3 regions of the Mesorhizobium sp. M0040 genome follow, and region 1 is predicted to be linked to each of the others. Evidence: predicted binding sites of a transcription regulator. Region 1 holds the regulator's gene; each other region holds the start of a gene.
The links. Region 1 encodes PhoB, which activates phosphate uptake and scavenging genes when phosphate is short. Its sites were predicted from a motif close to TGTCATNNANCTGTCAT; they were not measured.
Positions count from the first base shown of each region.

Region 2: NKJ91_RS06200 (YdcH family protein) is a predicted target of PhoB. The motif match lies at 1,575-1,591, and genes of this name have one in related genera.
Region 3: NKJ91_RS03160 (LTA synthase family protein) is a predicted target of PhoB. The motif match lies at 2,094-2,110, and genes of this name have one in related genera.

Region 1 covers NZ_JAMYVA010000046.1:26,758-30,020, reverse strand. The annotation lists gene NKJ91_RS27075 (ROK family protein) at 52-1,296, shown strand; gene phoB (phosphate regulon transcriptional regulator PhoB) at 1,306-1,995, opposite strand; gene phoU (phosphate signaling complex protein PhoU) at 2,012-2,719, opposite strand; gene pstB (phosphate ABC transporter ATP-binding protein PstB) at 2,752-3,263, opposite strand, start outside.
Region 2 covers NZ_JAMYVA010000005.1:11,477-14,739, reverse strand. The annotation lists gene NKJ91_RS06215 (transporter substrate-binding protein) at 1-252, opposite strand, end outside; gene NKJ91_RS06210 (IclR family transcriptional regulator) at 381-1,184, shown strand; gene NKJ91_RS06205 (YdcH family protein) at 1,219-1,422, opposite strand; gene NKJ91_RS06200 (YdcH family protein) at 1,662-1,841, shown strand; gene ispG (flavodoxin-dependent (E)-4-hydroxy-3-methylbut-2-enyl-diphosphate synthase) at 2,046-3,263, shown strand, end outside.
Region 3 covers NZ_JAMYVA010000002.1:313,551-316,813, forward strand. The annotation lists gene NKJ91_RS03155 (pilus assembly protein TadG-related protein) at 1-96, shown strand, start outside; gene NKJ91_RS03160 (LTA synthase family protein) at 128-2,053, opposite strand; gene fabD (ACP S-malonyltransferase) at 2,301-3,263, shown strand, end outside.

The DNA of each region.
Region 1 (3,263 bases):
GACGGCTTCCGGTTCATGAGCGGCCGCGGCAACCGGGAGGAAAGCAAAACAATGTCGGTCGGAATCCGCCATGACGATTTGCGCCGGCGCAACCGGGCGATGGTGATCTCGGCGGTGCGCCGGGCCGGCCAGCCATCGCGTACTGAGATCGCAGCTACCACCGGCCTCAGTCATTCGACCATATCGGCGATCTCTTCCGACCTGATACGGGAAGGCATCCTCGCCGAGAGCAAGGCAAGTGAGCCCGTTTCGTTGAAACGCGGTCGTCCGCAGGTCGGCCTCGCCCTCAACCCGGAAGCGGCGGCGGTGTTGACCGTGGTGTTGTCGCTGAATTTCCTGTCGGCCGCCATTATCGACTATACGGGACAGGTGGTCGCCGAGGAACAGCGCCGGCTGGACACGCTGACCATGCCGCGCGACGAGCTGATCCGTGAATGCATGGCCATCGTCCGGCGCCGGCTACAGGATCCAGACCTTGACGTCCGCTGTGTCGCCCGCATCGCCCTGGCGATTCAGGGCATTACCGACTCCCCTGCACGCGCCATGCTGTGGTCGCCGATCACGCCGCAGACCGACATCGCCTTTGCCGACATGCTGGAGGACGAATTCGGCATCCCGGCAACGGTGGAGAACGACTGCAACATGATGGCGGTGGCTTTGCGCTGGCGCAATCCGGATCGGTATCGCGACGATTTCATCGCCATCCTGCTTTCGCATGGCATCGGCATGGGGCTGGTGCTGAAGGGCGAACTGTTCACCGGGACGCATTCCTCGGGCGGCGAATTTGGCCACATGATCCATCGTCCGGGCGGCGCGCTCTGCCGTTGCGGGCGGCGCGGCTGCATCGAGGCCTATGCCGGCAACTACGCCATCTGGCGCAACGCCAGGCAGATGAGCGACGACAGCGAACCGGTCGCCGACGTCAGCGACGCCGACATGCGAGCACTGGCGGCCCGGGCGCGCGAGAAAGATGGGCCGGAACGCGAGGCCTACCGCAAGGCCGGCGAGGCGCTGGGTTTCGGTCTCGGCTCGCTGTTCGCGCTGATCGATCCGGCACCGGTCGCGATGGTCGGCGCCAGTGCCGCCGCCTTCGATCTGATCGAGCCGGCCTTGCGGAAGGCAATCGCCCAGACCGCCGGCGGCCAGCATTCAGGCTCGATCTCCTTCGATACAGAGCCGAACGAATTGCCGCTGATCCGCGAAGGCTGCGCGATGCGGGCGTTAAGCTTCGTCGACCAGGAGATTTTCGCGCCGGGCGCGCAAATGAGGCCCAGCGTCAGAAAGAACGTAGCCTGACCAGGCGGGTCAATCTTCCCTGATCGCATAGCCGGCACCGCGGATGGTGCGGATGACATCCGGCATCCGGCCGTTGTTGACGGCTTTGCGCAGCCGCCCGACATGCACGTCGACGGTGCGTTCGTCGATGTAGATTGTCTCGCCCCAGACATTATCGAGTAACTGGCTGCGCGAGAAGACACGGCCCGGATGCCGCATCATGAACTCGAGCAGCCGGAATTCGGTCGGCCCGAGCCTGATTTCGCTCTTCTTGCGATAGACCCTGTGCGATTCGCGATCGAGCACGATGTCGCCGACCTTCAGCACGCTGGACAGCACTTCCGGCTTGGCGCGCCGCAGCAGCGCCTTGACCCTGGCCATGAATTCCGGTGTCGAAAACGGTTTGACCAGATAGTCGTCGGCGCCGGTCGAAAGACCGCGCACCCGGTCGCTCTCCTCGCCGCGCGCGGTCAGCATGATGATCGGCAGCCGCTCGGTTTCGGGGCGCACCCGCAACCGACGACAGAGCTCGATGCCGGAAACCGCTGGTATCATCCAGTCGAGCACCAAAAGGTCGGGCACATTCTCCTGCAAACGGATCTCGGCTTCGTCGCCGCGTGTCACCACCTCGACCTGGTAGCCTTCGGATTCGAGATTGTAGCGGAGCAGCACACCCAACGGCTCCTCGTCCTCCACCACCATTATGCGTGGTGCGATCATCGGCTGGGCACCCCCATCATGTCACCGGTGCGGACATTGTCGTTTCGTCCTGCTTCGGACGATTGACCGGCAATTGCTCGCCGGTCAGCACATAATACGCATTTTCGGCGATGTTGGTGACATGGTCGCCGATCCGCTCCAGATTCTTGGCGCAGAACAGCAGGTGCGTGCAAGCGGTGATGTTGCGCGGATCTTCCATCATGTAGGTCAAGAGCTCGCGGAACACGGACGTGTATTTGACGTCGATGCGCTCGTCGGCGGCACGCAGCTTGGCCAACGCGGCCGCATCGCCTGCAGCATATTCCTCGATGACACCCTGCACCTGGATGAGAACCAGCTGCGCCATCGCGTCGATGGAATGCGACAGGTCCCGCGGCGTGGCGCTGAGGCCGACCGCACTCACGCGCTTGGCGATATTCTTGGCAAGGTCGCCGATGCGTTCGAGGTCGCCCGCCATGCGGATCGCTCCGACCACATGGCGAAGATCGTGGGCCATCGGCTGGCGTTTGGCGATCAGGGTGATGGCGCGGTCGTCCAGTTCGCGTTGACGCGCATCCATGATGGCGTCGTCGGAAACGACGCGTTGCGCCAGCACGTTGTCGGAATTCAACAGGGCCTTGGTCGCCCCGCCGACCATCGAACCGGCGAGGTCGGCCATGTCGCGGATCAGCTTGCTGATCTGCTCGAGATCCTCGTCGAAAGAAGCGACTGTGTGTTCGCCCATGGTCCTGTCCTCATATGCATGATCGGAACGGCTCAGCCGAAGCGGCCGGTGATGTAGTCCTGCGTGCGCTTCTCGCGGGGCGACGTGAAGATCTTCTCGGTCCGGTCGAACTCGACCAGTTCACCCAGATACATGAAGGCGGTCTGGCGCGACACGCGCGCCGCCTGCTGCATGTTGTGGGTGACGATGACGATCGTGTAGTCGGCTTGCAATTCGTCGATCAGTTCCTCGATCTTGGCAGTCGACAGCGGGTCGAGGGCCGAAGCCGGTTCGTCGAGCAGAATGACTTCCGGCTTCACGGCCACGGTGCGGGCGATACAGAGCCGCTGCTGCTGGCCGCCGGACAGGCTCAAGCCGCTGGCGTTGAGCTTGTCCTTGACCTCGCTCCACAGCGCGGCGCGCTTCAACGCCTGTTCGACGCGGCCGTCCATCTCGGACTTGCCGAGGTTCTCGTAGAGCCTGACGCCGAAGGCGATGTTCTCGTAGATCGACATCGGGAACGGCGTCGGCTTCTGGAACACCATGCCGATCTTGGTCCTGAGGA
Region 2 (3,263 bases), on a different contig from region 1:
GATGCGACCCATGGTGATGTCCATGCCTACCAGTTCGCCGGCGTCGTTCTCGAAATGCCAGGGCGCGTTGGTGCTGCCGGTCCCGACGATTACCTTGCCGCGCTCGAGGACGGTGCGCAGCAGGCTGTCCGGCGCTGCCTGGGCCGCCGCTTTCTGAACGTCGACCGCGGTAGCGGCGCTCATCACTCCGGCCGTTGCAAGCCCGGCCATTCCCAGTTTCAGAAATTCACGCCTTTTGGATATGTCGTTCACGGCGACCTCCTTTCGTGTTGAGTTCCCCTTTGGACCAGCAGTACAGGCATCGGTTGCAACTGACGTCATTGTCCCTTACAAGAGACGCCTGTACTCTGTACAAGACAGATTAACATCAGGGATCGATAATGCAAGATGGCAATGCCTTGGCCGCTCGACCGGACATCGGTCTGGACGAAGACAAGAACTCGGGCTCTCGGGAGAAGGGTCTCAACCGGGTTCTCCAGATTCTGGAGTTTCTCCACACGACCCAGCGTGCGATCGGCATCGGCGACCTTGCCAAGGGGGTAAACGCGCCGCGTTCGACTACTTATACGCTGGTGCGCTCGCTGGTCGACGCAGGCCTGCTGGAAATGGCCGGAGACGGCAATCGGGTCTATTTCGGAAAGAAGCTCTATCTCTACGGAATGGACTATGTGCGGGGCAACGACCTGCTCAGGCGAGGGCGCCAGGAAGTCGACCATCTGTCACGCGAGACCGGCGAGACCTCGGAGTTGTGCATGCTGCAAAGCGGCCGCTACACCATCGTCCATTCAAGCCCGGGAACGAGGCCATTCCGGATCAGCTCGGCGACGGGTCTGCAAATACCGCTCCCCTGGACAGCTTCCGGGCGACTGCTCCTCGCCGGCTTCGACAGGGCAGCGATTGAGGATATGGTCTCCGAGGACGATCTCGTGCTGCCGGACGGCCGCAGATTGCAGCTCGACGATTTCATAGACGACATCGCCGTCGCCAAGTCGGCCGGCTACTGCATCACCTCCGGCCTTGTCGATGCCTACACGAAATGCCTGGCCGCGCCGGTCTTTTCAGCGCCGGGCAGGGTCGAGGCGACGATGTGCCTGGTGGTTCCCATCGATACCTCGACCGAAAAGACCGATGATCTGATAGAGCTGTTGCTCGAGCGCGCCGCGCGGCTTTCGATCGCGGCATAGGCCGCCTTTCCAGCAGGCCAGCGCCGGCGTCCGTTCAAGCGATAATGTCTGGAATGATCTTGTCTTCCAGCGCCATCAGCCTGTCCTTAAGGAAGAGCTTCTTTTTCTTCATGCGCTGGATCTGCAGCGGGTCGCAATTCATGGCGATCATCGCATTGATGGCGGCGTCGAAATCGGCGTGTTCCTGCTTCAGCCGGGAATATTCGAGGCGGATATCTGCCTGTTCCTGATCGGACATTTTTACCGTCTGCACGTCTGCGGCGCCCAAACTATGGGCCTGATTGGGCGGGACCGGGTCTTCTTGCACCGGCGCGCAGCCCATATCACATTTCATATTGGCGTGGAATGCTACCACGCAGCATTCGACATCGGTGCGCGATGGTGGCACACTGTCATTATGCCGTCACAGAAGCGAGCCTGCGGTGGACGTGCCATGACGGCTGCAATCCGAGGAAACCATGAAAGGGAGAACCAATCATGTCTCTTGCATCCCATCTTGATGAGCTGCAGCGGAAACACGGCGACATCGAACGGGAAATCGACGATGCGATGACCCATCCGTCGGTAGACGACCTCGAAATCGTGAATCTCAAGCGGCGCAAGCTGGCGCTCAAGGACGAGATTGAAAAACTGAAGGCGAAACCGACGACCCACTGAAGCCCTTCCAGGACTAGAACCGCCGCCCGGCGCGTGATTTCTTTCCGGTGGCATGTCTCTATGCTGCCGGAAACGCCTATGGATTCGCGGCAAGCTGCCGTCTTGTTATTTCCGATTTGCTAGGCCTGCGCGCCAGTCGCCATTGACAAGCCATCTTTGCTCCTCCACCTCATGCCCGGACCTTCAAGATTAAAGGCAGCCGGCATGACCGGATATTTTTCCTCACCCTTCCCGCGCCGCAGGTCGGTCGGTGTCGATGTCGGCGGCGTGATGGTCGGCGGCGGCGCCCCAGTCGTCGTCCAGTCGATGACCAACACCGACACGGCCGATATCGACCAGACGGTCGCGCAAGTGGCGGCGCTGCATCGCGCCGGCTCCGAGATCGTGCGCATAACGGTCGACCGCGACGAAAGCGCTGCCGCTGTGCCGGCCATCCGCGAGCGACTGGAGCGGCTCGGCATCAACGTGCCGCTGGTCGGCGATTTCCATTATATCGGCCACAAGCTCCTGGCCGATCATCCGGCCTGCGCCGCGGCCTTGGCCAAGTACCGCATCAACCCCGGCAATGTCGGTTTCAAGGACAAGAAGGACCGGCAGTTCGCGGCAATCGTCGAGATGGCGATCCGATACGACAAGCCGGTGCGCATCGGCGTCAACTGGGGTTCGCTCGACCAGGAGCTGCTGACCCGGCTGATGGATCACAACCAGGCCCAAGGCTTTCCGCTGACCGCGCAGGAAGTGACGCGCGAGGCAATCGTGCAATCGGCGATCCTGTCGGCCGAAATGGCCGAAGAGATCGGCCTTGCGCGCGAGAAAATCATCCTGTCGGCCAAGGTCAGCGGCGTGCAGGATCTGATCGCCGTCTACACCGAGCTTGCCACCCGATCCGACCATGCGCTGCACCTCGGCCTGACAGAGGCCGGCATGGGCTCGAAAGGCATCGTCGCCTCGTCCGCGGCCATGGGCATCCTGCTCCAGCAAGGCATCGGCGACACCATCCGCATCTCGCTGACGCCGGAGCCGAACGGCGACCGCACACGCGAAGTGCAGGTGTCGCAGGAGCTGTTGCAGACCATGGGCTTCAGGCAGTTCGTGCCGATCGTCGCCGCCTGCCCTGGTTGCGGCCGCACGACCTCGACCGTGTTCCAGGAGCTTGCCCAGAACATCCAGGCCGACCTGCGCAAGAACATGCCGGTGTGGCGTGAACAATATCCCGGCGTCGAGAACCTCAAGGTCGCGGTGATGGGTTGCATCGTCAACGGTCCGGGCGAATCCAAACATGCCGATATCGGCATTTCGCTGCCCGGCACCGGCGAGATGCCGACCGCCCCGGTATTCGTCGACGGCAAGAAGGCGGCGACGCTGCGCGGCCCATCGATTGCCGCGGATTTCGAGAAGATGGTCGCCGACTATATCGAATGG
Region 3 (3,263 bases), on a different contig from region 1:
CCGTTGGATTATTACCCGACCAACGACGTCAGTCAGCTCGAAAGCGTCTTCCTGAAAATCGGAAGCTCGATTTCGCAGCTGCACTTGACGAACTGAACGACGTCGGCCGCTCTCCCGCCGCCGCTGCTCAACTCGTGTGTGCAGCCACTTTGCCTGTGGTTTCGGGGAAGAAATCGGGCGCCGCATGGCGCTTGCCGAACATCATGTCGTATTGCAGCAGACGGAAGTCGCGGATTGCCGGATCGATCTCTTTCTGACGCGACCAATCGGGGGTGGCGTCGCCCCCCGGTGCCAAAAGCAAATTGCGGTCGATAACGCGGTAGCGCTCTCGCAACTGTCCGAGGAAGCCGGTGTAATAGGGATGGCTGATGCCGGCTGTCTTCAGGATATGGTAGGGCAGGAAGGACGGGCTGACGGCGCCCAGATCCTCGGCCGGGCCGCTGCGATTCGACCAGACGATCAGCGGCGTCTGGTGGTGCAGCAGCATCTGGTCGGCCGCCTCCTTGCGCGGCGCAACATTGTCCTTCAGAAAGCCGGTCTCGACGTAGACCGGCCCAAGTGGCGGCAGATGGTCGCCGAAGAACGCGATGACGGTCGGCCGCTCGCGTTTCTTCGCCCATTCGATCAGCCGCTCGAGGCCGCGGTCCGCGTCGGAAGAGCCTTCGGCATAGCTCAACAGCGATTCACGCGCCCATTGGCTGATCGGCGCCTGCACCTTGTGGGTCGGATTGTTATAGCGATACGGCTCATACGGCCCGTGGTTCTGCAGGCTGACGGCGAAAAAGAAGACCGGCTCGGCGCTGGTATCGGCTTCGTGGATGATCTCGTCGGTCATCGCGGCGTCCGACGCGAGCGGTCCGCGCTTCTGCATGGGCGGCAACGTCTCCTCGGACTTGAAGTCGTTGAAGCCGAAATCGGCATAGACGGCCCCCCGGTTCCAGAACCAGTTAGTGCCGGGATGGATAGCGCGCGCCCGGTAGCCTTGACTTTTCAGGAAGGTCGCCAGCGAGGGAGTCGGTGTCCGCACATATTGCTGGTAGGGAATGCTGCCCGCCGGCAGGAAGGCGTTGGAAAAGCCGGTCAGGGCCTCGAACTCGATGTTGGCCGTCATGCCGCCGAACTCGGGCGAGAACATGTAACCCGTGCGCAGTGCCCGCACATTGGGGATAGGGTCGGGCGTGATGGTGACGCCGGGTAGCTTGGTCGGATCCCAGAAGGATTCGCTCATGACGACGATGATGTCGGGCTTCTCGGCGGGTACCGAAGCCGTCACCTGCGGTTTGCCGATCGCTTCGATCGCCTTGCCGGAATAGCCGGGCGGCGCCGAGACATGCGCCATCGGGACGTTCAGCGCGAAGGCGAGCGCAAAACCGTTCGAGGCATAGTTTTCCTTCTGGTCCCACATGATCGGGATGATCTGCAGCCGGTCGCGTGTCCACGAGAAAGTGGCATAGTCCATGATGGAGACGAAGAAGGCGATCAGCGGCACCGTCAGCGTCAGCCGGGCAAGGCGGCCCTTGTGGCTGAGTGCCGGAACGCGGCGGCGCCATAGCCGCCAGCCATAGACGAGCAGCGACAGCCCGCCGACGATGCCGATCGCCAGGGCAATGGCGGTTCCCGGGCGATCGCGTACCAGAAGCGGCATCAGTGCCACGATCTGCCGGGAATAGAGGAAATCGGTCGGATAGAGCGGATCGCCGAGATACAGCGACTTCTGGTGGCCGACGAACGCCAGCGACAATGTCAGCGGCGCGACGATCATCAGGCTCTGATGACTGCGGCCGAGCACGGCGTCGAGGCCGATGAGGATCAGCGCAAAAATGATGATCGTGGTCCAGCCGGGTTTGAAAGGCTGCAGAAAGAAATCAATGGTGCCGGCAAAGTTGCCGCGCACGATCAGTTCGATGGCAAACACAAGGATGGCCGCAGCCAGCAAGCTGATAAGGCCATAGCGGATGACAGGCCATTTGCGCGCCGGCAGATAGCCGGTCGACGGATCGCCTTCAAGAAACTGGGGCGCCGCCTCGGCTGCGCTCTGCTTGGTCTTTGCCACTTCAATAGTTCCCCGGCCCGCAACAAAAGCGTCACTCGATTGTCATCGAACTGTCACGCAAAGCCTAGCGCCTGTGGCGGAAATAAGAAGAGCCAGCAAACAAATCGTGAGCGGTTTTCATCATGAGTGATCGCCAAAAAGCCTGCCGAAACAGGCACTCGGCCGATATTACGCGATCAAGGTTGGACTTGACTTGGCCGCATGCCTTGCGTCACAGGCAACGTGAACCAGCAGCTGGGAGCCGCCGATGGCCATCGCATTCACCTTTCCGGGGCAGGGCAGCCAGGCTGTCGGCATGGGCAAGGACCTCGCCGATACCTTTGTGGAATCGCGGCGGATCTTCGAGGAAGTCGACGACGCGCTCGGCGAAAACCTATCGAAGCTGATCTGGGAAGGCCCGGAAGAGACGCTGACGCTGACCGCCAACGCCCAGCCGGCGCTGATGGCGGTGTCGCTTGCCGCAATCCGGGCGCTGGAGGCGCGCGGCTTCTCCCTGAACGGCAAGGTCACCTATGTCGCCGGCCACTCGCTCGGCGAATATTCGGCACTTGCGGCCGCAGGTTTCGTTTCGGTCGCCGACGCCGCCCGGCTGTTGCGCATCCGCGGCAACGCCATGCAGGCGGCTGTGCCGGCCGGCGAGGGCGCCATGGCGGCGATCATCGGGCTGGAACAGGCCGACGTCGAAGCCGCTTGCGCAGAGGCCGCCCAGGGCGCCGCCAAAGATCCCGCACAAGCCTTGGTTTGCCAGATCGCCAATGACAATGGCGGCGGCCAGCTGGTGATCTCCGGCGCCAGGCCAGCGGTCGAACTGGCGGCGAGGCTATGCACGGAGAAGGGCGCCAAGCGGGCGCTGATGCTGCAGGTCTCAGCGCCCTTCCATTCGGCATTGATGAAGCCTGCGGCCGAGATCATGCGGGAGGCGCTGGCCGCCGTGACGAAGAGTGCGCCGGTCGTGCCGCTGGTCTCCAATGTTACGGTGACCCCGACGAGCGATCCCGACGAGATCGCCCGCCGACTCGTCGAACAGGTGATCGGGCGCGTGCGCTGGCGCGAAACGGTGGAGTGGTTCGGCAGCAACGGCGTTGCGACGCTTTACGAAGTGGGCGCCGGCAAGGTGCTGTCGGGGCTGGCCCGCCGCATCAACCGCGACATTGCCACCACTGCCATCGGATCCGCGGCGGATGTCGAGGCGGCGCTGGCGGCGCTTGCA